3 regions of the Paenibacillus guangzhouensis genome follow, and region 1 is predicted to be linked to each of the others. Evidence: predicted binding sites of a transcription regulator. Region 1 holds the regulator's gene; each other region holds the start of a gene.
What was found. The regulator LexA, encoded in region 1, represses DNA repair genes until DNA is damaged. The targets are predictions, from matches to a motif close to CGAACATATGTTCG.

Region 1 (10,286 bases):
CTTCATCAACTCGAACAATGGTCCTTGATCTTCCAGATCCGGACACGCAGGATACCCGAAGGATACCCGAATGCCTTGATATCTCGCACCATGACGTTGTTTCATTGTCATCTCTTGCGGATCCGGATAGCCCCAAATATCGCGCATCATGTGGTGAACCCGCTCAGCTAGACCTTCGGCGACTTCTAACGCTGTCGCTTGAATCGCATGGGATTTCAGGTAGTCCCCTACTTCCTTATATTTCGTCGCGAGCTCACGCACGCCATTGCCTGCAGTTACCACCAAGAATCCAACATAATCCATGATACCACTATCAACGGATTTAAGGTAATCGGCTAAGCATAGGAACGGTTCCACTTGCTGACGCGGGAAGGTGAAGGTATGAAGGACCTTCGTCGTGTCCTGCGGATCATAGATAATAATACTATCGCCAGATGATTGCGCCGGGAAGAATCGATACATGCCTTGCGCTCTAATCGTTCCATCCGTGATGGCGTTCTGTAATATTTCATCGACGGTTGCTTTTAACTCAACCGCCTTAGGATTTTTCTCTGCCAGCATTTGTTCTACCGAACCGCGTAATCCAAGATGATGCCCCAGCAGCATTTGCATATTTACATAAGGAATAATATGCCCTAATGGATAGTCGCGTAGAATATGACGATCGAGATCTGGCGGAATGAATACCGGTGCATCTTGCGAAATGTTCGAACGCACGGCTCTCGTGAGCTTCGGCAGCGGCTTCTTCTCCTCTTCTTCGCCTACACTTTCCTTGATCGCTGCAGTCTCTGCTATCATGAGCTGACGGTGCGTCGGATCCATAATTTTGTTCGCAAGATCTAAGCCGTCCATCGCATCCTTCGCATAGAGAACGAGCCCGTTATATTCGGGTAAAATACGTGTTTTGGTGAATTTCCGTGTCAACGCTGCACCACCAACCATAATCGGAACATCAATATTCGCATTGCGTAAATCTTGTGCGGTCAACACCATCTGCTGCGCCGATTTCACGAGTAGTCCCGATAGTCCGATCGCATCTGGCTTCTCTTTGCGATAAGCTTCGATGATCTGCTCAGGCGGAACTTTAATGCCTAGATTCACGATCTCATACCCGTTATTCGATAAAATGATCTCAACCAAGTTTTTGCCGATATCGTGCACGTCGCCTTTTACCGTCGCGAGCATGATTTTACCTTTAACCGATGATTCATTTTTTTCCATGAATTGCTCTAGATGAGCAACGGATGCCTTCATAACCTCTGCACTCTGCAGTACCTCAGCTACAATCAGCTCATTATTATTGAATAATCGACCAACTTCAGACATCCCTTCCATCAGCGGTCCATTAATCACTTCAAGTGCTGTGTACTTCTTAAGCGCCTCGTCCAAATCTGGAATAAGGCCTTCCTTGGTTCCTTCAACAACGTAAGATCCTAAACGCTCTTCTAACGTCAAGTTCGAAGCCTTCTCTTTCTTCACGACCTTCATATCCCGGAAAGCCGCTACAAAAGCAGAAAGTGTCGCATCATTCGTATCGTAGAGCAACTCTTCGGATAGGCGACGCTCATGCTCAGGGATCGAGGCGTAACGCTCTAACTTCTCGGTATTAACGATCGCGTAGTCAAGTCCTGCCTTCGTACATTCATACAAGAAGACGGAGTTCAGCACTTCACGACCAGCTTCCGGCAGACCGAACGAAATGTTACTAATGCCAAGGATGGTCTGACATTCTGGCATCGCTTCTTTAATGAGGCGAATCCCTTCGATTGTCTCTTTGGCAGAACCAATATACTGTTCATCCCCTGTCCCAACCGGGAAGACGAGCGGGTCGAAAATAATATCTTCAGGCTGCATGCCATATTTGTTCACTAATAGTTCACGCGAGCGCTTCGCAACTTCTAGCTTATCTACTCGCGTAATTGCTTGTCCACGTTCGTCAATTGTTCCGACAACTGCAGCAGCGCCGTACTTATGAATTAATGGGACAACATGTTCGAATTTCTCTTCCCCATCCTCTAAGTTAATGGAGTTAATAATCGCTTTCCCTTGTGAGTACTTCAGCGCCAAATCAATAACCTTCGCATCAGTGGTATCAATAACGAGAGGTACTTTGACCTTCTTCACGACTAGCTCCAAGAATTTCTTCATATCCTCGGCTTCTTCACGATCCGGATCTTGTACACAGACGTCAATGACGTGTGCACCGCTCTTCACTTGCGCTCGTGCGATTTCGGACGCTTCCTCGTACTTCCCTTCTGCGATAAGGCGTTTGAATTTACGTGAACCCAATACATTCGTCCGTTCACCCACCATGTAAGGCCGGTTCTCCGATTCAATATATACCGTCTCAATACCTGATACGGCTGGAGGGTGTGTTCCAAAAGCACTACGCGGTTGGAACTGACTCATTGTATCCGCTAATGCACGAATATGATCTGGCGTTGTTCCGCAGCATCCGCCTGCAATATTCAGCCAGCCTTGCTCCGCGAACCCTGCCATTTTCTTCGCTAACGAATCCGGGGATTCATGATAGTGACCATTCTCATCTGGTAACCCCGCATTAGGGTAACAACTAATTGCCGTATCGGCAATTTCAGATAAAGAACGAATATGATCACGCATAAACTCTGGGCCTGTCGCACAGTTTAACCCCACGGAGATTGGCTTCAAATGCTCCAATGAAATATACAAAGATTCGATGTTCTGACCAGCAAGTGTCGTACCCATCGGTTCAATCGTACCTGAGATCATCAGCGGAAGCGTCTTTCCCGTTGTCTCAAATGCGCGTCGTATGCCGATACTTCCGGCCTTCACATTCAATGTATCCTGCGATGTCTCGAGCAATATCGTATCAACACCGGCTTCAATAAGTGCAACGGTCTGTTCATAATAAGAATCGACAAGTTCATCAAACGTGACTCCACCGGTTACGGACAATGTCTTCGTCGTCGGTCCTAACGCACCCGCAACATAACGCGGCCACTCCGGTGTTGAATATTTATTCGCTGCATCTACTGCGAGCTTGGCTGCTGCCAAGTTCAACTCTCTTGCTCGATCTTGCAAATCATATTCTGCAAGTACCACGCTCGTGGCACCAAATGTATTCGTCTCCAAAATATCCGCGCCAGCTTCAAGATATTCTTCATGAATCTTCTGGATCACATCCGGTCGCGTTAGAACAAGAATCTCATTACAGCCATCAAGTTCTTCGCTCCCAAAATCATCCGCCGTTAAGTCTTCACGCTGAATCATCGTTCCCATTGCGCCGTCAAGGATAAGGATTTTATGTTTCATTTGTTCTTGTATGCTCAGCTTATTCATGCCCAATCCCCTTCCTTCTGCAAAAACGTTAAGAATTAGTTTAACAGAATACCAATGTTTAGAAAAGTGTCAATGCATTAAAAGTCGACAGCCAGCTCAAAATCCACTATAATACAATCAAAATCAAGTTAATTTATAGGAAAGAAGGGATTAATTTTGGCTGAAATTTACATTCGTAATACAAAAGAGCGTATTTCAGGTGAAGAAGACGTTCGTGCATTTCTAGCGAACCAAGAAGTATTATATGAGCATTGGGATCCAACGAAGCTGCCAGAAAACCTTCGTGAACGGTTCGTTCTCTCCGATGAGGAGAAAGCCGAAGTTCTCGCGACCTATGATGTAGAGATTCGTGACCTTGCTGCACGTCGTGGCTATCAGATCTGGGATATCATTACGCTATCCGATGCAACTCCGAATCTTGAAGAACTACTCACAAAATTCGAAGACGTCCACACGCATACGGAAGATGAGATCCGCGCTATCACGGCGGGAAAGGGGATCTTCATCATCAAGGGAAAAGACGACGTAGGTTATTTCAACGTCGAGTTAGAAGCTGGTGATGTCATCTCCGTTCCTGAGCACACGCCGCATTTCTTTACGCTCATGGATAACCGTCAAATCGTTGCTGTTCGCCTCTTTATTGAGAAAGATGGCTGGATTGCTACTTCTTACGATGACCCTGCGTTCCAAAAGGCCTAATGAATTCATTTCTGCGCTAAATATTCAAAGCCCGCTTCGTCTTCTTCAGACGGAAGCGGGCTCTTCTTGTTTATTTTGCAACTTCGAAAGTTTTCTTAGGCATGGAATGCATTTCACGGGCTGTAACATGCGCGATCATCGTATATTCCCCGGATTCTGCGAACTGCTTTTCAATTTGATATACGCCATTACTGGTAAGTTTCGCTTCAATTTTCTCATGTTCTTGTTCTTCTCCACGCCATAGCTCAAACATGACTTCCTTCGCATCATCGACAGGTTTGTCCGTTTGCGTTACTTTCGCTTGAAGCACAACATCTTTATTGGCGGTAATCTGCGCTGGCAGAATAATTTCTACTTTGATCGGATTCATGGCATCTTCGCTCATGTCCATATCCATGTTCATGCCGTCATGATTCATACCCTCATTCGATCCTGAACAACCTGCTAATAAAGCGATCAAGAGGATACAAGCAATCGCAAGCATACTCATCTTTTTTCTTTGCATGATTTGCATTCCTTTCTAATCTGCTTACTTGTTCGTTAGATTAAGTCTTTAACATCCTTAATGATTTGATCGTATGGAACATCTTCTACGCCATCATACTTCTTCATGATATATCCTTCTTTACTTACCAAATAGAACGATGTGCCATGAATCATCTGATCCGAACTAGGTTCCTTCTCTACAATCGTCTTAAAGGATGATTTTGCGAAAGCCTGAATATCTTCTAGCTTGTAATTGGTCAAGAAATGCCAGCTCGCAAAGTCAACGCCGAATTTGTCAGCGAACGCTTTCATAACCTCCGGCTTATCTCGGTCAGGATCAACACTAAAAGATACGAATGTAACGTCTAAGTTCTCAGCTTTCAATCTCTTCTGAAGATCCGTTAAGTTGAACGTCATCGGTTGGCAAACGGATGTGCAATTCGTAAATACGAAATCAGCGAGCCATACTTTACCTTTCAAATCAGCAAGACCGAACGCTTGACCCGCTTGATCCGTATAAGCGAAATCGCCAACTTTCATCGAGCTTGTCTGCTTCGCTCCACCACAGGCAGTTAATAACAGCATAACCCCAAGCATCAAGAACATTAATTTTTTCATTTTAACCTCTCCTCTATGTATCGCGGAACAAATTTCCTTTTTCATTATAATTTGATTGTACATGAGAAGAATGACTCATTCGGGCTATCTTTGTCAATTCTTTGTGACGATTTTGTATCAAATGTCATAGCCGAGCACAAAAAAAAGCCCTTGTTCCGATTTCGGCAACAAGGGCTACTTCTTACTTAAGCATGTTGATTAATAATATTGTGTAGTTCCGAGAGATGTGTGATTTCATAATCTGGAACAATTTCATCCGAACGTTGGACACCATGTCGATTCACCCAAACAGCATGCATACCTACGCCTAGCGCACCCTTGATATCCGTCGTAAGCTTGTCACCCACCATAAGACCTTCATGAGGTTCAATGTCAAGCGCAGCCATCGCATGTCTAAAGATAGAAGAAGCTGGTTTACCTTCGCCGAATGCCCCTGAAATCACAATATGATCAAAATAAGGAATAATGTTAGGAACTCCGTTCAACTTCTCCTGCTGCAGGTCAGGTGATCCATTCGTTAATAATAGAAGCTTCACATTCCCTCTCAACTCGTCGAGAATTTGGAACGTCTCCTCATAGACATAAGGACGAGCCCGGCGTTCAGTCGCGAATAATAAACCTAGACGCTCGCCGAGCGCTGCATCTTCGACACCTAACGCTTGTAGACCTTTTGTCCATGCTTCCGTACGATAACCTGGCGCTAATGCCTGTAATTGACGAAATTCTTGTTGTTCCCCATGTGTGAAATTCGCCCACAATCCTTCAAAAGGATTAATCCCGATCATCTGCGTGAAGGGGAACGTTGGGTACGTTTCATAGAGGGCTCTAGCCTCTCGTCTCACCGCTTCTTCCAACGCAGTAGGTTGAATGTGAGGATACGCTTGCGCAGCTGCAACACATGTCGCTTCAAACGATTCCTTCACACTGCGATCATCCCATAATAAAGTATCGTCCAGATCGAATAATACGGCCTTAATCGTCATCTCTCTTCTCCCCCATACCTTTACAGTGCTCTATCCTTAACGTTCTTCAAAAGGAACATGATTAACGCGTGCAAACTCTTTCAATCGCTCACCGATCACTGCGGTCTCATAACGGTTCATTAATCTGGAGAACACCCAGTTGGAGCCTTTAGCCTTTGGACTAATAACGACATAACCTTTTTGTACAGTAATCTCTTTGATTTGACTTGCATCCAGCCGTACGTCTCGATTGAAACGACGTGTCCCGATAGAAGATTTACCTACGCTAATATAGGGTCTACGAAGGAAGATCACAACTCCCAGGAATATGTATAAACCTACGGTCCCCCAAAATAAGGCTGGCGAGGTTTTTTGATCTACTGCAGAATATAGAATTGCATACAATAAACCGAATGCAACTAATGTAATTGGCAGAATCAGATTTCGACCAACATACCGATCCACATCTGATTTCGCTTCTCTACTCGATCCTATCATTTGTTGCCCTTGCTTCTTACGAACCTTATTTACATTCTTCGTGTTCTTACGCACCATTCTTTCCCATGAGCGGGCCATCCAAATCCTTCCTCCTTGGAAGTTTTCCCGAAGGAAAACTTGCTTCATCTAATGTTTAATTGTTGGATTATTATCATCCTCATCAACAATCTCAATATTATCGAGCTGTTGCTTCAAGGAACGTTTGAACCCATCAATATATTGTCGACGAAGCGCGTCCCGTTCAACCGTCTCTTCCGGTGTCAATCCTACCGATTTATGTTTACGAGCCAATTCATTAATTCGCTCAACAATTTTTTCGAAATCCATCCCTATCCCCCCTATTCTGTCCTTATTACTTTGACATTTACAATAGAGGTTGTCAAGGGTAACCCGTCCGCTCCCAGCATGTGCCTATGCCTTACACTTGCATACAATTTATCCTTTAAGAACTGGTAACTTAATCACTTCACCAGATTGAATAGAACTGTTACGTTTACCATTTAATTCTTTGATCTCTTCAATATAATTACGAACATCCATTCCGTCTGGCTTATGTTCCTTCGCGATCGCCCACAACGTATCCCCCGGAGAAACAACAATCTGAAGCGGTATGTTCGCATTCCGTTCCCCATCACGTGTATCCGCAGCAAAAGCATTCAATAACCCCATACTCGTCAAGCTGCATACAAGAACTAAAAATAACACGACCTGAACGACCTTCTTCTTAAGGAAAGAGCCTCTATTCACGACTTTGGACTGGTTATTATAAACACTTTGATATGAGCTATACTTTAGCATTTTCAGCACCCCAAACGTTTGTTCTGTTTTCTATGTCCATAATTTAACACGAACATTCGTTTGTGTCAATAACTTTTTAGAACATTCGTTCCCCTTGTTCGTATATTTTAGAACTAATGTTTGTACGAACGGTAGTTCTATGCTATAATTTTGTAAAAGTCTACTAATGGAGTTGAACCTCATGTCTAAAATATCCAATAGACAACAAGCTATTTTAGAATTTATAAGGAATGAAGTACGATCTAAAGGTTACCCTCCTTCTGTTCGTGAGATTGGAGAAGCTGTCGGTCTAGCTTCCAGCTCCACTGTGCACGGCCATTTGGATCGACTAGAGAAGAAAGGCTTAATTCGCCGCGACCCTACCAAGCCGCGGGCAATCGAGCTTCTGAGCCAAGAAGAATCCGAACATACGCATCTCTATACGCAGATGATTGCGAAGGTACCAATCGTGGGGAAAGTTACCGCAGGTGCACCGATTACAGCAACGGAGAACATCGAGGATTACTTCCCGCTGCCGGAGCAATTCGTACATGACCAGAATGTATTTATGCTTTCTGTTATGGGTGAGAGTATGATCGAAGCAGGCATTCATAATGGAGACTTCGTTATTGTACGCCAACAACAGACAGCGAATAACGGCGATATCGTCGTCGCGATGACGGAAGACGATGAAGCAACGGTTAAGACTTTCTATAAGGAAAAGGATCACATTCGACTGCAACCTGAGAATGCAACGATGGAACCTATCCGATTGAATCATGTGACTATTCTAGGCAAAGTTATTGGTCTTTTCCGTAACATGCACTAATCCGCCCTACATATTAGCCGTGTTGTTTAAAGAGCGATGCGCTAATTCCTATAACATTCGTTGAACTAGGACATGTTTAACGACAACCAAAAAACAAGCTGGTATCTGTATCACACAGATCTCAGCTTGTTTTTTCGAATCATTGTGGAGCCTGCCCCGAAGCTTTTCGCAGTTCATTCGCTAATCGATTCGCTTCTTTCTTTCCTGCCTCGTCCCCTTTTTGCTGCGCTATTTCCCAAGCTGGTTTTAGATACAGATCGATTAATTTATTGGCATCTTCCTTCGCTAACATGACATTCGCCTCCGTTTCAACATACGCGATCCCAAAATACTGGCAGACACCTCTTGCAATTTCTTCAGCACATAGGTCTCGATATGCGTCCGACAGCAAAAGCTTGGCTTCTTCCATGTTATCCATAAAGCCGCACTCCACGAGGACTGCCGGCATTGTAGATTCCCTTAGCACATGGAGATTCGCCGGTTTGACGCCTCTGTCGCGGAGCTTCGTGCCTTGGACCAACCTTGCATGAATCGCTTCCGCAGCTTTCATGCTGGTCACACGTCCGGGATAGTAGAATGACTCAATCCCATTCACACTCCCCCATGTCTCTCCTGCTGCGTTCGCATGAACGGATACATAGAGGTCTACACCGGATTGATTCGCTGTGTCCGTCCGGGTCTTCAGGGGAACATCGCTATCTCCTGGCGCCACGAGCAATGTACGAAAACCACATCGTTGTAGGTGCTCGTCCAAAAGAGCAACAACCGCACGGTTGAATTCGTTCTCGTGCATAAATGGCTCACCGGTTTCTTTTGACCGCGTCCCATCCTTGAACAAAGGCGTCCGCTTACCTGGCGGTTGCATTCCATGTCCATCATCTAAAGCAATAAATAGACTCAATTGTCTTCACCTCTCTTCCTACTCTATTAATATGCATCAATAGAATTGAAGCGAATGATAGATACCATGGTCTAAGTAGCCTGACTGCTTTCTATATCGACTGGGCTGAGGGTTTTGTAATGCACTTATAAGTTCTATCTGAGGACCGTTCACCACAGTTGCATTGGCTTATGTGACAAATTAATCAATTCCTCACATTTTAATGTAAAATCATGCCACTTTTTCACTTATAATAAGGTCTAATGAATAGGGGGGGATACCTTGAATAAGCAATTTATTAAAACAACCGCAACTCTTTTCATCGGCATGATGCTCGGTACTGTTACAATTGCAGCAGCTGCACCGGAAGTATTCCAAGCTTCCATTGCAAAGTTAAAAATCGTTGTGAATGGAAAAGAGCAAAAGCTTAAAAATTCACCTTTGCTCGTTAATGGCACTACATATTTACCAGTACGTGATGTAGCTGGTCTATTGGGAGCAAATGTTGATTTTAATAAAGGCACGATCACTATTGCTCAAAAAAAGGTCCAGCCAACTGTGAATACAATAGAGTCAATAAATGGACGGGATCTTGTTGAGATCTTAGGGAAAAAATACCCTGATTTTAAGATCTCCCTTTCTAATGAGGGGCTGCTTAAATTAGGCGATAACATCATTCATTTAACAGTGAATGATGACTCGACTCTCAATGTCACTCCACTTAAGGATTCCGGCTTTATTTCTAAATCTGATCTTTAGTAGATTCCGCTACCACGACTTTACGCGAAAAAATTGCGTACTAATGTGACTACACGCCCCAGTTAATTCACTGGGGTTATTGTTGTTTCTTGAAAGTTCCTCGTTGAATCTTTCCAGAACTATCATTCGAAAGATAAGGGAACCAACATCGAAACTTGTTCCATACTCACTACTACCTTGCCATCAACTTTTACATCCACTGTTGATGGACAAATATGAGACTCATCTTCAAACCATCCTCGATAATTAATTATTTGTGGGTGCTCATGCCCTCACAACCATCTCGCGAAAAATACCCACACAAACAAAAACCCCCGACGCATACAGCGTCAAGCTTAGTATAGAGTAATGTATTGATCGCGTTCCAATAGGTGGACTTGCGTGCGATAGTATATTATGCCGTGTTATTCCTTATATTATATGAAGAAAAAAATTTAAAACTTGGCTATTAAAGGTT
Region 2 (10,286 bases), 2.0 Mb from region 1:
ATGACGATAGCGATCCCGAGTTCCACAGGAATCGCGTTCATAGAAGCTAAACCCATCGTCAGCCCGATCATCGCTGCGCTGCTATGAATTAAGGCTGTGATACAGGCGCCTGCTGCAAGCCCCCAGAGTAGACTTTGTGCCGACTGTTCCAGAAACCAGTTGAAGAGGCCTCGAGCTTGTAAGGCTGGAGCGATGGATTTCATTTTTTCGATACCGATGAGGATGAGAGAGAATCCAACGACGGCAAGGGACAAATATTGCGAGGTCCGAATCCAGGACGCAATTGAATGCAGTGTCCTCCATTTATATTCTCCCAGGGTTACCGCTAAGGCCCAAATGCCTAAGGATACGAGCAGCAGGGGCAGTGCATATTGATTGAGGTTAAGACCAATGAGCTCTGTCGTTAGACAGGTGCCGATATTGCTGCCGAGTATAATGCCTAGCGAGCTGGCGAACGGTAAGAGTCCCGCGTTGACGAGCCCGATGGTGATGACCGTGATTGCCGTGCTGCTCTGCAGGAGTGCGGTTATTCCGGTACTGAATAGTAAGCCGCGTAGCGGCGTTTTGGTCGAGACGGCGATGGCTTTGGTAAGGTATGGGCCAGCCCAGATGTGCAGTGCCAGCTCCATCAACTTCATGCCGAAGAGGAACATGGCGAATCCGTAACAAAGTGGAATAATAATCGATGTGAACATAAAAAGACTCCTTTAGAGAAGATAGGCATAACGCACTCTATATATAGGTCTTCTAAAAAGGTATGAATAGAATAGGACGACCATGACAAGCATTTTTGTCTGGGAGAGGAGAACAAACGAATGGCAGCAGTCATATTACAGAAAAATCGCAAGAAAAGGGTGGAGCAAGGCCATCCTTGGATTTATAATAACGAAATCGATCGAGTCGAAGGTGAAGCAAAGCCGGGCGATCTCGTGCAAATCATCAGCGAGAAGGGCAAGTTCCTCGCGGTAGGCTACTTTAACCCCGCATCGACGATTACTGTGCGCGTCGTATCCTATCAGCCGCTTACGACGATGGATCACGCGTTTTTCGTGAAACAATTTACCCAATGTCTAACGCACCGGGAACGGTTTCTTGGGGAAGCAAATGCCTATCGTCTTGTCTATGGCGAAGCAGATTTCCTACCCGGCTTGATCGTGGATCGGTTCGCAGATGTACTTGTCGTGCAGATTCTGACGCTTGGGATGGATGTGCATCGCGAAGCAATTGTCTCCGCCTTGGTCGAAGTGATGCATCCGCAAGGCATCTATGAGCGCAGCGATGTGCCTATCCGTGAATTGGAAGGACTAGAACAGACGACGGGGCTGTTGTACGGCGAATGTCCAAGACATGTGCAGGTCCGTGAGAATGATCTGATCGTCGAAGTGGATATTGTCCATGGGCAGAAGACGGGTTATTTCTTCGATCAACGCGAGAACCGCGCTTCGATTGAGCCGCTGATGAGAGGCTGGGGCCGCCGCAGCGGTATACACATGCAAGAGGTTGACGTGGACGGCGTGATGGAACGCAAACCCGTGAATGCTAACGGCAAAGTCGTTACCTTCCCATATTGGGACGGCGCGTCGGTGCTGGAATGTTTCTCGCATACCGGCAGCTTTACGCTAAATGCGTGCAAATACGGTGCCAAGAAAGTGACTTGTCTGGATATTTCGGAGCACGCCATTGAAAGTGCGAAAAAAAATGTGGAGCTGAACGGCTTTACGGATCGCGTCGAATTCGTCGTTGCCGATGCGTTTGATTACTTGCGTTCGCAGGTCAAAGGCGCCGAAGAACGTTCAGCCAGAGCGCAGCAGGATGTGAAGGTGGATACTTCGGTGAAGCTGAATGCACAGACGGGCCGCACATGGGACGTTGTCATTCTGGACCCGCCGGCCTTTGCGAAGACGCGCAGCGCAGTCGCAGGCGCATGCCGCGGATACAAGGATATTAATTTGCACGGCATGAAATTAGTAAATGAAGGCGGATATCTCGTCACGGCAAGTTGTTCGTACCATATGCGACCGGATTTGTTCCTGGAGACGATACAAGAAGCGGCGAAGGACGCAGGCAAAATTCTACGACTGGTGGAATGGCGTGCCGCAGGTAAAGATCATCCGCAGATTCTCGGTGTTTCGGAAGGGCATTATTTGAAGTTCGCCGTGTTCGAAGTACGCAGCAAGTAATAGATCAACCATTGGGAGGGGAAGACGAAGTGCAGCCAGAGTTAAAAGCCACACAGCCGAAAAGCATACTCACGGCGACGGGCGGGTTCCTGAAAGGATATTCACACTCTTTGAACCCTTACACGGGCTGCGCTTTCGCTTGCTCTTTTTGTTATGTGCGAAAGCTGCCCGTGTCTATATTTCGTAGTCAGCCTTGGGGTACCTGGGTTGATATGAAGCAGGGGGCAGCCGAGCTTCTTCGCAAAGAATTGATCCGTGCTAAGAAGAAAGGGCCGGTGACGATTTTTATGTCATCGAGCACAGATCCGTATCAACCAGTTGAATATGAAGCGCGCATCACACGCTCACTGCTTGAAGTCATGGCGGTAGAGAAACCGGATTTTCTATTCGTTCAGACACGCAGTCCGCTTGTAACGCGGGATATGGACTTATTCGAACAGCTACAGGATCGCATTCGGATCAGCATGACGATCGAGACGGACTTGGAGGCTGTGCGGAAGCAGTTCACGCCATCGGCACCGCCGATTATGGCGCGTTACAACGCATTACGTCAGTTGACCGAAGCAGGATTGCCAACACAAGCAACGGTGGCCCCCGTCTTACCAAGCTCGGAAGCATTTGGGGCATGGTTGTCACAGGCATCTCGCCGTGTCTGTGTAGACGATTATTTTATGGGTGATGGCAATCAAGGGAAACGTACCAAGGCGCTAGGTATTTCCAAGCTATATACGGAAGATCAAGCCGGATGGTATGATCCTGAGGCTTATCTCCGCGTGATCGCAACGCTTAAACCTCATTTTGATGAAGATCAGATATTCGTTAGCGAACAAGGTTTTGCTCCTACGTGTTAACCCTCGATTTTCCACTTCATTCGACATCTTCTTCCACAGCACAACAAATCGTCCAAATATGTTAATATAGATAGATAAAGCAGAACGGACGTTTGTAACTAAGGGGGAGCTGCATGTCAATTCAATTCGTAATCGGCCGCTCGGGCAGCGGCAAGACGCACTATATCCTGAACGAGGTCAAGGAGAAGCTGCGGCAGCAGCCGGACGGCGCGCCACTCATGATCTTGGTGCCAGAACAGGGGACATTTCAAGTCGAGCATGCTATCGTGAACTCGCCGGATGTGCAGGGAATGATTCGAGGTCAAGTCCTTAGCTTCAGGCGGCTTGCCTTTCGGGTCATGCAAGAAATTGGCGGTACAGCCTTGCTTCCGATTAATGATGAAGGCAAGAAAATGCTGCTCTATACTATTATCCACCGTCATCAGAAGGAGCTTCGTCTGTTCGGGAAATCGGCGGATCAGCTCGGTTTTGTCGATAAACTGAATGAACTCTACAACGAATTCAAGCGGTATTGCCTTGATGTCACGCAGCTCGAAGAGCATGAAGCATTCGCTGCACAGCATATGAGCAGTCAGACAATTGTGCAGGACAAGCTTCATGATATTACGCTGATCTATCGGGAGTTCGAGCAATCGCTTGCGAATCGTTATGTCGATTCGGAGCATTATCTTGCTCTCCTCGCTGAGGGGTTGCCGCAGATCGCGTCCATCGCGAATACGGAGATTTGGATTGACGGATTCCATGGGTTTACGCCGCAAGAATACCAGGTCTTGGAACAAATCGTAAAGTATGCGGCACGTGTAACGATCACTTGCTGTGTGGATAAGCCCTATGACGATGGAGTGCCGCCTCATGAACTCGAGCTGTTCCATCCTGCTGCGACGACCTATATGCAGATTCGTGCGCTAGCCGAGCAGCTGTCTGTTCCCGTGGAACCTTCGATTGTGCTCGAGGATTCGCCTCTTCCGCGCTACCTTCACAGTCCGATGCTATCCCATCTCGAACGGGCGTATGATCGCCGTACTCCCATGCGCATGGTTGATACAACGATCGTGCAGCCGGATAACCCTGCATGCGGGGTTACCCTGTATGGCGCTGTGAATCGCCGGGCAGAGGTTGAGGGTGTCGTTCGCGAGATGCTGAGACTATCTAGAGAACGCGGCGTCCGTTGGCGTGAGATGGCGATTATGGTACGTAATATTGCGGATTATGAAGAGCTGGTTACGACCATTTTTACGGACCATGATATTCCTTACTTCCTTGATCAGAAGAGAAAAGTACTGCATCATCCGTTAGTTGAATTCATTCGGTCCTCCCTTGAAATCGTGTCGAATCATTGGCGTTATGACGCTGTGTTTCGCGCGATCAAAACGGATTTTCTCTTGCCGGCAGATGGAAGCGTTGGCCGACATGAGATGGATAAACTAGAAAATTATGTCCTTGCAACGGGAATTCAAGGCTCGCGGTGGACCGATGGCCGGCCTTGGCGGAAGATGCATGCAGTCTCGCTGGATCCAAATGAGGATGCGAGCGCAACGGAATTAGAACTCGAGATGGATTCGAACGATGAGCTTGAACAATGCCGTGAACGAATTGTGCAGCCGCTGCATGCTTTTGAGAAGGCACTCAAAAATGCGCGTAACGTACGCGGTATGTGTGAAGCGGTGTATAGTCTGCTCGTTCGTGTTGAGGCGGCTAATCGGCTTGATCGCATGAGCCATGAGCAGGTGCTCGCAGGGCAGCCGCAGCGGGCCAAGGAACATCGGCAATTATGGGGCAATGTGATCGATATGCTCGATCAAATCGTTGAGATGATGGGTGACGAAGAACTAAGCATCGAGCTGTTCGCCGGCGTGGTGGAGACAGGCCTTGAGAGCATGAAGCTCGCCCTCGTCCCGGCTGCGCTGGATCAAGTCCTCATAGGCAGCATGGATCGTACACGTTCAGGTCAGATCAAACACTGCTTCATGCTGGGTGTAAATGACGGCGTCATACCGGCAAGGGCGATCGAAGATGGTGTCTTGACTGAGCAGGAGAGGGAGCGACTGGAAGAGATCGGGCTGCGACTTGCGCCCGGCATTCGTCGCAAATTGCTGGATGAGCGTTTTATTATTTATCAAGCCTTGACGACGCCTAGCGAGCATTTATGGGTGAGTTATCCGCTTGCCGATGAGGAAGGCAGAACGCTGCTTCCATCCGAGTTGATGCGTCATTTACGGACGATTTTCCCAGGAATTCAGGAACGGCTGCTCACAGGTGAACCGCATCCGCTTCAGTCTACGGAAGAGCAGCTCCGTTACATTGCTCATCCGGAACGGACATTGTCGTACCTGATCGTACAACTTCGCCAATGGCGACGCGGACTTGATATTGCGGAGTTCTGGTGGCAAGTATTCGATTGGTTCGCGAATCAAGAAGCGTGGCAGCCGAAGCTTCAGATGCTGCTGCAGTCGTTATTCTATCGCAATGACGTCGCTTCGCTGGGAGCCGAGACCAGTAGAAAATTGTATGGCGCGCATTTGAAATCGAGTGTATCGCGGATGGAGAAGTATGTCTCTTGTCCTTTCGCTCATTTTGCATCGCATGGGCTCAAACTGAAGGAACGGCAGTTATTCCGACTAGAAGCGCCGGACATCGGGCAGTTGTTTCATGCGGCGCTCAGCCAGATGGCCGTACAGTTCAAAGAAGAGAATCGCCATTGGGGCGATTTAACGCCGGAAGAATGCCGATTTGAAGCAGAGAAGATTGTGGATGCGCTGACGCCGCGCCTGCAAGGGGAAATATTGCTCAGCTCCAAACGGTTTGGATATATCGCACGCAAATTAAAAGAAATCGTGGGGCGTGCCGCAGCGATCTTAGGGGAGCATGCTCGACGAGGGTCGTTCGAGCCGATTGGTCTGGAGCTTGATTTTGGACCGGATAAGCCGCTCCCTTCACTGCAATTTACGCTGGATAACGGCTGTACGATGGAGATCGTCGGACGGATTGACCGCGTGGATAAGGCGGAAGGCGACAAAGGCGTCATGCTGCGCGTCATCGATTATAAGTCGAGTCAAACGGATCTCAAGCTGCATGAGGTGTATTATGGTCTATCCCTTCAAATGCTGACGTACCTCGACGTGCTCCTCACAAATGCGGAAGTGTGGCTAGGCGAGAAAGCATTGCCGGCAGGGACGTTGTACTTCCATGTACACAACCCGTTACTGCAAGCCTCGAACGGGCTGTCGCGCGAACAAGCGCATGAACAGACGCTCAAACGATTCAAGATGAAGGGGCTCGTGCTGGCAGATCGGGAGGCTGTGTCCTTAATGGATGCATCGCTCGACAAAGGCTATTCGCAGGTGCTGCCCGTTGCTGTGAAGGCAGACGGAGGCTTCTACAGCAATGCTTCAGTCGCGTCGATGGATCAGTGGGACACGCTGCGGACGGCGGTGAGATCTACGATCCGCCGTATCGGTACAGATATTACGAATGGTGAAGTAGCGATAGAACCTTACAAAATTGCGCAGACGACGGCTTGCGATCATTGCTCCTATAAGCCGGTCTGCCAATTCGATGAGTTAGTCGAAGGGAATCACTTCAAGAAGCTTGCGAAGCCGAAGAAAGATGACGTGTGGAATTTATTAGAGCAGAAGGGAGGGGCAAGCGATGACGATGAACAATAATGTTGTGCCGAAGCCGGAAGGCAGTCAGTGGACTGATGATCAATGGAGCGCGATCGTGCGGGGCGGGGAGAATATTCTTGTTGCTGCTGCAGCGGGTTCAGGAAAAACCGCGGTACTGGTTGAACGGATCATACGAAAGATTGCTTCTGAGGAAGAGCCGCTGAATGTCGATCAACTGCTTGTCGCAACCTTTACGAAGGCTGCGGCGGCGGAAATGCGTGAACGGATTCGGGAAGCGCTCGAGAAAGAACTGGATAAAAATCCGGACTCCGAGCACTTGCGGCGCCAGCTTGCCCTGATGAACCGGGCATCGATTACGACATTGCACTCCTTTTGCTTGGAAGTGATTCAGCGGTATTTTCAGTTGATTCCACTCGATCCGGCTTTTCGGATTGCCAATGAGACGGAGGCTGACTTCATTCGTCAGGAAGTGCTCGAGGATCTATTCGAAGCGCATTATGCGGAAGATGCCGAGGATAGCGATTTCCGTAAGCTTGTGGATTGGTTCAGCGGTGAACGCAGCGATGAGGCGATGGTACGACTTGTCCAGTCGCTCTATGATTTCTCTCGAAGTCATCCGTGGCCTCGTGAGTGGCTCTACACGATGGCAGATGCGTTCGCTGTTGAGGATGTATCGATGCTCGGACAGAGTGCTTGGGCGCAGAGCGTGGTTGCGGATGTGCGGCTGCAGTTGAACGGGATCGTTGGTGTTCTTCGGCAAGCCATGATGTTGATCGAGCAGCCTGGCGGGCCGGTGCCTTATCGGGATACGTTGATGGAAGACATGAGTATGGTACTATCGCTTCGTGATGCGGCAGAGGAAGCGCCATGGGAGATGCTCTATGAGCATTTTGCGTCGATGGCATTCGGGAAATTGAAGGCTTGCCGCGGAGAGCAATACAACAAGGAATTGCAGGATCAGGTCAAAGGGCTGCGAGATCAAGTGAAGAAGCTGTTAACAGCAATGCAGGAAGAATTATTCCGCAGGCCTCCTGAACTCTTCTTAGGAGAGATGCAGACACTTGCACCGCTCATGCGTACGTTGGCTGAGTTCGTCTTAAGCTTCGGCGAGAAGTACGAGCAGGCCAAACGGGCGAAAGGACTCGTTGACTTCTCGGATTTGGAGCATTATTGCTTGCAAATTCTAAGGCATCCAGCTTCTACGCTCGAAGAGACGTATCCTTCGGGCGCTGCGCTGGAGTACCAGACACAGTTCGCTGAAGTGCTGCTCGACGAATACCAAGATACGAATATGGTACAGGAAGCAATCGTATCCTTAATATCCAGGCCAGGAGCGGGTAACCGGTTCATGGTCGGCGACGTGAAGCAAAGTATTTATCGATTCCGTCTGGCAGAACCAGGCTTATTCTTGAACAAATATAAGTCCTACCCAGCCATGAGCAAGGGACAGGGACTACGTATTGATCTAGCGCGGAATTTCCGCAGCCGCCAAGAGATTGTAGATGCGGTCAACACGATTTTCCGCCAAATTATGAATGCCTCTGTTGCAGAGATCGATTACGACGAACGTGCTGAGCTTGTGTGCGGAGCAAAATATCCCGTAGGAGAAGAGGCGTTCGGACAGGAATACCCGGCAGAGCTGTGGTTAATTGATCGCGGCAATGGAGCGGGTACGCAAGGCGTTGAGCCGCTTGATGATGAGTCAGCTGATACAGAAGTCTCCAATGGCGAAGAAGAGGGTGGAGCGTCCATGCACCGTGCAGCGCAGCTGGATGCTGAGGAACTCATGACAGCTCAGCTTGAAGCGCGGTTGATTGCGACCCAAATTCGGCAGCTGATGGGTGAATACGGCACGCCGTTCCAAGTCTATGACAAGTTTCTGAAAGGCATGCGCAGCGTTACGTATCGCGACATCGTTATTCTGCTGCGGGCAACGCAGCAATGGGCACCTCTGATGATTGAGCAGCTGAGGTTGGAAGGGATCCCAGCCTATGCAGAATTGAATACGGGTTATTTTGAAGCGACGGAAGTGGAAGTGATGATCTCCTTGTTGAAGGTCATCGACAATCCGGTGCAAGACATCCCGCTCGCGGGCGTGCTTCGGTCTCCGATCGTGAATCTGACCGCAGAGGAGCTTGCGCAAATTCGTCTGCATGGCAAAGGACTTACTTTCTATGAAGCCATGGTGAAGCTGACGATGGAGGATGAGGTCAGGAGGGACGATCTGTCTGTCGAACGAGGGTTGCTTACGAAGCTGCGGCGCTTCATGGACCGGCTTGCGTATTGGCGAGATGAAGCGCGCCAAGGATCGCTGTCTGAGCTGCTGTGGCGAATCTATCGCGAGACAGGCTATTACGACTGGGTCGGCGGTTTACCGGGTGGAACGCAGCGCCAAGCGAACTTGCGTGCGTTATATGATCGGGCTCGTCAGTATGAGTCGACATCTCTCCGCGGATTGTTCCGTTTCCTTCGTTTTATTGAACGAATGCAGGACAATGGAGGGGATCTTGGTACAGCAAGGGCGCTCGGGGAGCAAGAGGATGTCGTGCGCATCATGACGATTCATAAGAGCAAAGGGCTGGAGTTCCCGGTCGTCTTCGTAGCAGGCTTATCCAAAATGTTCAATCAGCAGGATCTGAGCGCATCGTTCCTCATGCACAAGCAGCTTGGCTTCGGTCCGAGGTATATGGATCAGGAGCTGCGCGTGGCCTATCCGACGCTGCCGAGCCTTGCGATCAAACGGCAGATCAAGATGGAATTGCTCGCGGAAGAAATGCGGGTACTGTACGTTGCATTGACACGTCCGAAGGAGAAACTCTATCTCATCGGCTCGGTTCGTAATGTTGAGAAGCAATTGCAGACCTGGGGACAAGCGGTCGATCAAACGGATTTGCTGCTGCCTGATTATATGCTGGCACGTGGGCGGAGTTATTTGGATTGGATAGCACCGTCATTGATGCGGCATCGCGACGGCTCTGAACTACGGCGCTTAGGAGGGCTGCCGAACCGTGCAGGCGATTGTCTGGCGGATGATCCGTCGAAGTGGTACATCTCCGTCGTACCGGCGGAGGAAGTCCAGCAGTGGGCAGCCGTCGGACTTGAGACGGTCGATCAAGATGATGCATACATGGCGAAGTTAAATCTCGTCAGACAGATGGCGGAGGGTCAGGTGGCAGGACTGCAATCAGCGGTGTCAAACGCCTCTGCCTCAGTATCTGAAGAGACTGCACTCCAAGAAATTGTTGATGGACAGCTTGAATTGTGGTTGGACGAGCCAACAGCGGAGCCTTCAGATGTGGATGTAGATTCGAACGTGCTTATAGGCATTGAAGCTGTTGCACGCAACTTGATCTCGAAGCGGCTCGAATGGCGCTATCCCCATCATCTGGCAAGCGGCGTGGCGGCGAAGACGACGGTGACTGAGATGAAACGGATGCTGCAAATGCAGGAAGAGGATCCTGCGGAGGAGCTGTACCAAGAGATATTTACGAATGATGATGAGGACGAAGGGCAGTTAGAAATGCGTCAGACGTCGGAGGATGAATCGATCTTGTCGCTCCATCTTCGTCGTCCGAGGTTCATGGAGAAGAAAAAGCTAACGCCTACGGAGCGAGGAACGGTCTATCACT
Region 3 (10,286 bases), 1.7 Mb from region 1:
CGGTTCGCACTGGCACACATCCACTCAGTCAATTTCAATAAAGCGCATGAATTGAGTTGGCTTCCGCGTGTAAGCACGAAATACATTGAATCCGTTCTCCATGAGAAATGGAGACCTAGCTGGGACAATGCCCAAAATGATGCGGATTTTAAACACCAATTCGGGCATTACATTTCGGAGATTAATAAATCCGTAGAGCATATCGTCGAAGATATGGAGCGGGTTCTCCGAGATGAAGGATCCCATACCCTTATTCATAATGATTTACATCCAGGGAACACATTAGTTTACAAGAACCAGGATGTTTTTTTTATTGATTGGGAAGAGGCACATTACGGTTCCTTATATTTAGATGCAGCACTTCGATTTAGAGAAATCACGCAAGCAGAGAATTATAGAGATGTATTAAATGAAGAGGGCTTAAATCTCTCAGAAGAAAAATTTAAATTGCACTATACGATTGCTTCACGGTATTTGGGCTTCCGATATATGTCATGGTTCTTGAACACTTGGAAAGAAGATGAGAGATGGCGGGATGAATTGAAGAAGTACTTAAACATGGCACTATTGTAAAAAAGATGATGAATGAAAAATGAAACAAAATACTCAGGTGGGGAAATAACAATGAAAATTTTTCTAGTAAGACACGGTCTGGATGAAGATGGTTTTCGCGGCGGTTGGAGTCATAGGGGATTAGTTGAACTAGGCATCCTTCAATCAAGGAAACTTGCAGCGTATCTACAAGAGCATTCTGACCAATATCGTATAAATACAATTCTGAGCAGCGATCTAGCACGCGCTGTTGAAACGACAAGAGAAATTGAACAAATCCTTAAAGTACAGGCCACGTATACGGAAGCGTGGAGAGAAATGAATAACGGGGTACTTGCTGGGATGTCCCATAAAGAGGCCGAAGAAAATTATCCTGGGCTTTACTTTAACACGCTTCAGATGGAGACCCCTTTTCCAGGAGGCGAAACTCCATTACATTTTTATAACAGAATTAGGACAGCATTTGATAGCTTATGTACGATGCTAGAAACCCAAGAGAAAGACACGAATGTATTGTTAGTAACACATGGGGGTGTCATCAACGTCTTGTATTATGTTCTACTTGGAGAGGAATGGACCAATAAATCTTCTTTCTTCCCAATTGATAATACAAGTATACATACGGTTGAGAGGCGATTAAATACATGGGAAATTACAGAAAGGAATATAACTATACATTTATCGTGATTTTTGATTTAGGTTGGTGCTATAAAACTGATTTTAAGGGATGATTCATTTGGAAGATCCGTTAATCTTTTGTTATAAGAAATCAGAGCCGTATCAAAATCTTAAACTTTATATCACACGACCGAAGATACCAAGCATTCATTGTCCTGCAATAATATTCTTTCACGGTGCAGGCTTTACGAATAATAAGGTCACGCCAAGGCAGTTTCAACAACATGCTCTGCATTTTGCGTCGCTGGGGATGGTTACTATTCTTGCGGAATATCGGCCACTTGAGGTGGAGGGACGCTTCTCTCCAATGGATAGTATTATGAATGCAAAGTCAGCCATTCGATGGACAAGGGAGAATGCAAGAGATCTTGGCGTTCACCCGAATAAGGTCGTCGCGGCCGGCGCCTCTGCCGGAGGGTATCTGTGCCTATGTGCTGCCATGATTGATCAATGTAATGATCCGGGCGATAATGAACGGATAAGCGCTCAACCGGATGCATTGATCATATTTAATGGCGGCGTAGATGCGAAGATGCTCATCGATCTTTTTCCTGCATTAGAGGAGCCTTTGTTAGCTGCGTCCCCGGTTACGAAAGTGAAGGCCAACTTGCCTCCGAGTTTGTTTTTTCATGGCACGGATGACGTGAATATACCTATTCAAGAAGTAATTGATTTTACTAGCAATATGGTCGACCACGGAAATCTATCAATTTTAGTTCCATTTGAAGGACTGGGGCATGGATTTTTTAATTATGGGAACATGGATAATCAGCCCTATCTGCAGACAATTCGAGAGATGGAAAAATTTTTGAAAGGAATGGATTTTTTAGATGAAGAATAAGACTACAATTTTCTTAGTAAGGCATGGGCAAACAGAATGGAATGTACTGCATAAATTACAAGGACATCAAGATTCACCATTAACTGAATTAGGGATCAAGCAGGCGCAATGGTTAGGGGAATCTCTTCAGAATGAGCCCATAGACGTTATTTATTCAAGTTCAAGTCCTAGAGCACGCAAAACCGCTGAAATTATTAAAGGTACAAGAGAAATCGATATATATGAAAGCGATGATTTAAAAGAAATTCATTTGGGTGTGTGGGAAGGCAAACGCCAAGATGAAGTAAAGGGGTTATCTCCGGATCAATTTCAGAATTTTTGGCATGATCCCGCGGAGTTTCAAGTGCAGCATAGTGAAACGTTCAAAGACGTGTCTAATCGTGCATTACATCAATTACACGAAATGATTAATATGAACCAAGGAAGATCCATACTCATTGTAACCCATACCGTTGTTGTAAAATTGCTTATGGCCTATTTCGAGAATCGACCGATGAAGGATATTTGGAATCCACCGTATATCTATCCGGCCTGTCTATGTAAGATTGAGTTGGAGCTGAATCAATCAAAAATCCTGTTGCATGGCGATATTAGCCACTACAAAGAAAGTCCTGTTTTAGGTTAGTTCGCGCAAGGGGGAACACTTGTGAACAGTAATGGAGTAAATATACGACTTGATCGTGTTCGTGCTCTTGTTGAAGAAATGATCATATCCATACAAAGTGCAGAACGAAGACAGGCAGCATATGTCCATCTGTACGGTGCATCTAACTGTGCCTCGTTACTCGCGAAGAAAAGGGGACTGAATCAGGAGATTGCAGCCGTTAGTGGCCTCCTCCACGATTATTATTTTTATAAAACAGGAGTGAGCGAGTTTCCCGGTCTTAACAGCGCAGATACGGTTCGGCCTTTGCTGAGAACTTTGAACATGTTTACTGATGAAGAGCTTACAATCATATTACAGGCTATTTTTTATCGGGACGACCCATATCGTACTCGTGGCCCATACACAGATATCCTCAAGGATGCTTATGCCATGCAGTGTACGGGTGGGATGTTGACCCAGGAGAAAACAATTCTTCAGGACGTGGATCGCCGCAGGAAGCTGGCTGATACTGCAGAGGCGCTGGCTCGTGAGAACATCATCGGTGTACCTGAGGATCAACGATATCGAGAAATCTGTAAATATTGGCCGGACGAGGATATTTATAATGTTCTTCAGCGCAGGTGGTGTGCTGCATTTGTATATTACTGTTGCATGCAAGTTGGATTTCTACTACCGATTCGATATCCGAATGCTATGTATCGGCTTGCTGGCGTAGGAGCTTGGTTGGAATGGTCCCAATTACCTGAAACCGGATTTTTTCATATGGATAAACATGATGGATTTGCTCCTCAACGCGGGGATATCGTAATTTATGAAAAGCTGCTATCTGCAGATTCTCATGATCACATCGGTATTATCCTAGCATGCAACGACGATGAAATCGTAGTAGCCGAGGGGAATAAAGATAACCAGAATTATTCTAGCGTTTTGAGCAGGGATCGTTCGCATTGCATCTTGGGCTATATCCGTATAGACAATAGCTATCAATTTGATTACAACGATGACTATATTCCTATTCGTTAAGGGTGACGGTAAACAGAATAAGTAAAAAACATGCTGCCTATTCGGGCAGCATGTTCTGTTATCCGGTAAATTCTTGGACCCACGCATTGTTGTAAAAGCCGATACCGATTTTGGTGAAGCTGCTGCCCAAGATATTGGCTCTGTGGCCTTCACTGTTCATCCAATCGTTCATGACTTGGCTTGGTGTCGTCTGACCTTTGGCAATGTTCTCGCCAGCTGAATTAAAAGTGATGCCGAATTTCTTCATCATATCGAAGGGGGATCCATACGTTGGTGAATTGTGATCGAAATAGTTGTTCTGGATCATATCTTGCGCTTTCACGAGCGCCATTTTGGATAAATTCGCATCCATCGTTAGGGCATTTAATCCCGCGCTGGCGCGTTGTTCATTCACAAGCCGCAGAACCTCTTGATCGAACTGCTGAGAGTTGGATGGAGTCTGATTATTTGGACTTTTGCTAGGATTTTGCGTTGGATTCTGAACTGGCGTTGTTGGCGTCGTTGGTGCTGTTGGGTTCTGTACTGGAGTTTGTACCGGATTTGGCGTCACAGGATACCGATTGGCTGGATACTGTGACGGCGATTCCCCGACAACGATCCATTTCATCGGTGCTCCAGGCGACTGTTGAATTCTAACCGGTTTCCGCGCGCCAGGAGTAGCTGTGGATGAAGCCTGTGTCTTCAGCGTTTTCGGAATTTTCGTGTGGGAGTGCGTCTCAATACGTGTTCCCGGTGCTACTTGCTTCGTCGACATATTTCCGTTCGGGGAAGTACATCCTGCCGCCAGCAATAATGCGGTTAAGGCAATATATTTCTTCATGTGTCAACACCTCGATGCATTAGTATGGTGATGTTCATCATGAATTATATTTTCCCGATCAGGATGGAATTATCCTGAGTTCCTGCACTCACATCTCCATATCCAAATCCACATTCATGTATTCGCTCAAATAACGCTCAATCTCAGCCTTGATCAAGCTCCATAACATGGAGAACGTGTGATGGTATCCACGACATACATAGAGGACCTCGACGCCGGACTTCGTTCGTTTCTCTTCGTAGACCTTGAGGCCATGGGCGCGGAGCTGCTTCCGAATCCGTACGAGGTCTTCGTGCACTTGGCGTTGTACTTGCTGCAAATTGCGAACATAGATGGACGGCATCTTGAGCGGCGCCATTCCCAGGGTCTGCATATCTCGTTCCAATACATCGAGCACAATGGGGAGGAGAATATACTGCTTAACGAGTGTGAAATCAACCTCGGTCTGGAGGGGAACAGATTTCATCGCGAACACTTCCTATGCTTAGAATGTTAAAACCTATTTCGAACACCTGTTCTTATTATATTCATAATAGCGAACAAATATTCGTATGACAACAACAATTTTTGGCAGCGGCAGGAAGCGGTTGCTGGCTAGCTTGTCATTGGTTATCATAAGGTGAGGGATAATGAAAGTGGGAGAGAGCGGCATGATTGTACATAAAGGAGATATTTTGTTCCGACAAGGTGATTCGGGGGAACATTTGTATCATATTAAGAGCGGCATTTTCAAAGTGACGCGTATTCATCCAAATGGGAATCAGGTGCTGTTCAACATCCTGTATCCAGGTGAAATTGTTCCGCATCATTCATTGATTACACCAAAGGATTTTCACGGAACCGCAACAGCGATCGTAACCAGCGAGGTGGAATTGATTTCGGCAGAGGCGTGGTATAAGGAGCTGGAAGAGAATCCGGACAAAGCTCTATCCATTGCCAAAATGCTGCAGGAGAAGCTGCGATTCATGCAACAGCGTATTGATCATCTGACGATTGGTACGCCAGGAGAACGACTGAAGCTGTTGGAAGAATGGATGTCCAGCTATGCCAAGAACGAGACGCTAACGGATTTGTTAACGCAGGAGGAGATCGGACAACTGATTGGCGTACGCCGTGAGACGATCAACCGCTTACTGCGCAGTCAAGGATAACCAAGACGCCTACGAACATAGGATGAACAACATTCAAGAGGCCTTATTGTCATGAAGACAACAAGGCCTCTTTCTTATATCCATACAGATCTTTAGGCTTCCAAGCTGCCAGCAGGTCCGAAGAATTCATAATGAATGCGATCTGGACTCACGCCTAGCTGTTTCAATGCATGGTTAACAGCTTTCATGAATGGCGTCGGTCCGCAGAAGTAGAACTCGCCCGTATGGAGCGTCGCTGCTGGGAGGATCGATTGCAGCCATGCAGCATCGATCAGGCCTTCATGATCACAGCGGTCGCCCGCGATCGGTGAGGCGTAGCATACATAGGATGTCAACGGCGCAAGCTGTTCGGTTAGCGCCGTCACGTGGTCTCGCATCGCATGCAATTCGCTATTGATCGCAGCGTGAATATAGGTTACTGACCGGTCTGGCTGCTGCGCAGCGATCGTATTCAGCATACTCACCATCGGCGTGAGTCCAACGCCTCCGCTGATGAGCACGACAGGCGCATCGCTGCCATTCGCTGGGTCAATCGTGAAATCGCCAGCTGGCGCGCTAATGTCGAGTGCATCTCCCACATGGACTTGATCATGCAGATAGTTCGAGACGATGCCGGCAGGCTGCTGCGGTTCGGTTCCGGCTTCTCTTTTAACTGTGATACGGTAATAGCTTAGCCCAGGCGCATCCGATAAACTGTAGTGCCGCAGATGCGTGTTCGCACTGCCAGGTACGTTAGCACGAACGGTAATGTATTGTCCAGGCAAGAAGGAGGCGATCGCCTGACCATCGGCAGGTCTGAGATAGAATGACGTAATCACGCTGCTCTCCTGCTCTTTGCGCGTTACGATGAACTTGCGGAAGCCGTCCCAGCCGCCGAGCTGTCCCGCTGCTTGCGCGTACATCTCTGCTTCGACGCCGATGAATGCGTCGGCGATTACGCCGTATGCTTCAGCCCAAGCGCCGATAATCTCATCGGTTGCAGCGTCGCCGAGCACATCTTTGATCGCGATTAATAGATGTTCGCCGACAATCGGATAATGTTCCGGCTTGATACCGAGCGCGCGGTGCTTATGTCCGATTTGCTTAACGACGGGAATGATCTGCTCGAGCCGATCAATGTTCGCTGCAGCCGCATAGACCGCATTGGCGAGTGCACCGGATTGTTTGCCTTGACGTTGATTCGCATGATTGAAAATATTTAATAGTTCAGGATGATTCGTGAATAGCAGCTCGTAGAACCGTTTCGTAATGGCTGTCCCGTGAACCTCGAGGACAGGAACAGTAGATTTAATGATGGCAATTGTCGATGGATTTAACATGGTAACAACCTCTTTTCGTGATATATGTCACACGTATTGTTCTAAGTATAGTTGGCACCTATACTAGCAAATGTGATTTCGCGCACACGAAAAATAGAACGTCTTGTGAACAAACAAGCTTCAGAATTGTCTGACAATTTCGCCTTCCTGAAAAAATGGATCTGTGGTATAATGATGGCAGATGAGCTTTAAAATCTAAATCAGAAAGGATCAGGATACCATGTGTCCCCGAAGGACGAATTCCCAAAGGACAGTCTGGAAACGTTATGATCTCTCCTACACTTAGCGTCATAGTTGGAAGTTTACACGTCGACAAGTTCGAATGACCAACCAACTATGAAAGAAGCGTGTAACGTATGATGGTGCGAAGGACGAAGCCTCAGGCGAGCTCCCTCATCGTTGGTTGGAAAGCTAAACCCAAACCAATGATGTTAAGAGGGAACGACAATGAGGAGAAAAGAAGAACGGATTCAACAGTTGCAACAAGTCGCTATGATGTTAGTCGGTACGTTTTTAATGGCATTTTGTTATTATCACATTAATTTTCAGAACAATTTGGCGGAAGGCGGGTTCGTAGGTCTAGCGTTGCTGGGCAAGTACGCCTTTGACTGGTCGCCAGCCGTGACGATGCTGATGCTCGACATTCCAATTTTCATCGTCGCCATGTTCGTGAAAGGGCGCAAGTTCTTACTGAATACAGTGATTGCGGCAGTTTCCCTTTCCGTGTTTTACGACATTTTTGAGCAGTTCTCACCACTTGTAATTGACTTGAAGAATTATATGCTCGTCGCAGCGGTGCTTGCCGGGGTAATAACCGGATTCGGTGCCGGGATCGTTATTCGATTCGGCGGAGCAACAGGCGGGGATGATATTCTCGCGTTATTCTTAAGTAAATGGTCAGGTTTTACGGTCGGAACCATGTTCTTTATATTGGATGCTGTCGTGCTATTATTATCACTCGTATACTTACCAATTGCAGAGACGCTGTATACCATTTTGGCTGTGAGTATCGCAGGCAAGATGATTACATGGGTCGTCGGATTCGGATTCTCGAAGAATGCTGTATCCATTGCTGCAAGGAACTAACGTACATGACAACCACCCTGTATCTCTCTTCTGAAGAGGGATGCACAGGGTGGTTTTTTTGTATTTACTTTTTTATGTGTGGATGTTGTTAAGAATCCGGGTGCAGCAGCTTCTCGTTCACTTCGCGGATCGCTTGCTGTAACCCCATTTGATTATAGGTCTTGACATTCTCCCGCCAAAGTTGGATAGGATCGTCCTTGCTCAGCACGACTTCCGTCAGATCTTCCAGCGGATTAATCGCAGCACTGAGGTCGTCTTTGTGCGGCGTTGATAGCGAGATGATCGAATATTTGAATGGGGTGGCCCTTGCATTGTTCAGCAGCCAGCGCATCTCCTCGAGACAAGCGAGAATATTCCGCTCTCCATAATTGATTTTGTTCATTTCGTCGAGACGATAGGTTCGCTCCAGCCCCCATGAAGCAAGCGAATGCAAGGTATTGGTTGAAGGGTACAGCTTCTGAATGCTGATCGGTTGTCCTGACGCTTCACGGGGCCGCGTAATCACAATCTGATCGTCGTTCTCTACATAATCTTTTCCTTCAATCCCGTACTGCATTAATTTTCTTCCTTCGGGTGAGAGGAGATAATCATAGAGCTGCATGATGCGATCCATTTTCTCATCGCTGATAGCGGAGCTGAAGTAACTCTCGGTCGCGTAGGTAGGTGCAACATAGAAGTAGCGATTTCCATCATCCGCAGGCCACAAATGCAAGATTTTCACCGCATCATAGAAGTCCTGGTTCGGATTCGATTTGTTCCACAGTGCAACCAGCTTGCTCATGCTCTCTGGCGTTCCCTTATAGGCGAGTGCTCCTGCTTTTCCTTGCGTGAACTTGGCGATCGCGTCATCTTCCTTCATGAGGAAGAAGTTCGGATCTAGCCCGCCGCTCTCATATAATTGACGGAATTGCGATGCAACCTGCTCCATTTTCTGCGAGGCGTAATATGGAATCCACCGATTATCCTCCTGCACCCACTGATTTGCGGCGAATTGCGGGAAGGTCGGACTGAATACCCAAGAGAGATAGTTCATGCTTGCGGCCGTCAGCCCCACGGTATCATGCAGGCCGTTGCCATCCGGATCATCTTTGGTGAACGATTCGAGCAGTGTTGCGAACTCTTCGAAATTGCGCGGATCGATGCGATGCAGTTGATCCATCCAGTCTTTACGGACGAATACGACACGTTCCAGCATCCACAGATCATTGGTCGGATACGCGATGCGCGGCAGCATATATAATTTCTTATCACGGCGCAGCGCGAGCGTATCGGGAATTTGCGCAACTTTATAGACATTGGGATATTTCGATAGATCGCTCGGCAGCGGCCGAATGAGATTTTGTTTGATCCAGTCGGCATAGATGCCGGGTGAGTTAATGACGAGGGAATGGGCGAATAAATCGGGGAAATTGCCTGAAGCGGCCCATACTTTGAATTTCTCCTCGTAGTCAGTCTGGCTCACTTGAATTGGCTTAAAAGTAATATTGAAGTCGTGTTCGAGCTTCTGCAGCACGGCATCTTTCTTCTCGAAGTCTCTGCCGATGTCCCAGAAGGAGATGGAGATGGTGAGGTGGTTGCCGATCCCGGATGCGGGCTCAGCTGACGGCGCCACGGCGTCTTCTGTCTCCTCGCATCCCGTAACCGTCATGATGAATAGGGCAGTGAGCAGCAGTATGACGTAATTTTTGATACGGACCATTCCATCACCCCTTAAATTTACGCTATTAAAAAAATAGTAATGGAAAAGTTTGAAGGAGTAAATAGTTTCGCCCCAACATATGGCAATATTTATGATAAGATATCAATAATAGATGCTACCAGATGCATTTCGTGTAACGCTTAGGGGGACAAGCGGTGGTCTTTTATCGTAAACTATCGATTCGTTCGCAGCTGCTGTTCATCGCACTGCTCATTACAGCGGTGTTGTTGTTCATCATTATGACGACGTATGTTCAAATGTCCAGCATTATCAGTAGCAATAACGAACAGTATACGAAAGCGATGAGCGCGCAGATCAAAGAGACGGTGCATGCGAACCGGGATGTGATCGATCGGCTCATGACCAATATTGCGTATAACCAAGACGTGCAGAATTTTCTGATTGAAGAGAACAAGGTGCAAGTCTACGGCTATTCCAAGCGGATGAACAGTCTGCTTATTAATATGACGACGCTCAAGGAAGGCATTCTGGATATCGTGATTCATGGCG

Region 2: the regulator LexA is predicted to act here: its motif matches at 3,113-3,126, upstream of addB (helicase-exonuclease AddAB subunit AddB).
Region 3: the regulator LexA is predicted to act here: its motif matches at 5,058-5,071, upstream of GCU39_RS04320 (YhjD family protein).

Annotation. Positions count from the first base shown of each region.
Region 1 covers NZ_CP045293.1:2,708,916-2,719,201, forward strand. Annotated here, with positions in the region: gene metH (methionine synthase) at 1-3,321, opposite strand, end outside; gene GCU39_RS12085 (1,2-dihydroxy-3-keto-5-methylthiopentene dioxygenase) at 3,478-4,020, shown strand; gene GCU39_RS12090 (FixH family protein) at 4,091-4,525, opposite strand; gene GCU39_RS12095 (SCO family protein) at 4,561-5,124, opposite strand; gene GCU39_RS12100 (HAD family hydrolase) at 5,310-6,107, opposite strand; gene GCU39_RS12105 (hypothetical protein) at 6,144-6,662, opposite strand; gene GCU39_RS12110 (DUF896 domain-containing protein) at 6,711-6,911, opposite strand; gene GCU39_RS12115 (LysM peptidoglycan-binding domain-containing protein) at 7,020-7,289, opposite strand; gene lexA (transcriptional repressor LexA) at 7,564-8,190, shown strand; gene GCU39_RS12125 (N-acetylmuramoyl-L-alanine amidase family protein) at 8,330-9,091, opposite strand; gene GCU39_RS12130 (stalk domain-containing protein) at 9,353-9,829, shown strand.
Region 2 covers NZ_CP045293.1:710,244-720,529, forward strand. Annotated here, with positions in the region: gene GCU39_RS02930 (Na/Pi cotransporter family protein) at 1-695, opposite strand, end outside; gene GCU39_RS02935 (class I SAM-dependent rRNA methyltransferase) at 816-2,180, shown strand; gene GCU39_RS02940 (SPL family radical SAM protein) at 2,210-3,031, shown strand; gene addB (helicase-exonuclease AddAB subunit AddB) at 3,145-6,696, shown strand; gene addA (helicase-exonuclease AddAB subunit AddA) at 6,680-10,286, shown strand, end outside.
Region 3 covers NZ_CP045293.1:996,355-1,006,640, forward strand. Annotated here, with positions in the region: gene GCU39_RS04290 (aminoglycoside phosphotransferase family protein) at 1-573, shown strand, start outside; gene GCU39_RS04295 (histidine phosphatase family protein) at 586-1,239, shown strand; gene GCU39_RS04300 (alpha/beta hydrolase) at 1,289-2,071, shown strand; gene GCU39_RS04305 (histidine phosphatase family protein) at 2,061-2,696, shown strand; gene GCU39_RS04310 (CHAP domain-containing protein) at 2,718-3,701, shown strand; gene GCU39_RS04315 (CAP domain-containing protein) at 3,760-4,521, opposite strand; gene GCU39_RS04320 (YhjD family protein) at 4,610-4,987, opposite strand; gene GCU39_RS04325 (Crp/Fnr family transcriptional regulator) at 5,172-5,672, shown strand; gene hmpA (NO-inducible flavohemoprotein) at 5,765-6,991, opposite strand; gene GCU39_RS04335 (YitT family protein) at 7,439-8,077, shown strand; gene GCU39_RS04340 (extracellular solute-binding protein) at 8,166-9,776, opposite strand; gene GCU39_RS04345 (sensor histidine kinase) at 9,932-10,286, shown strand, end outside.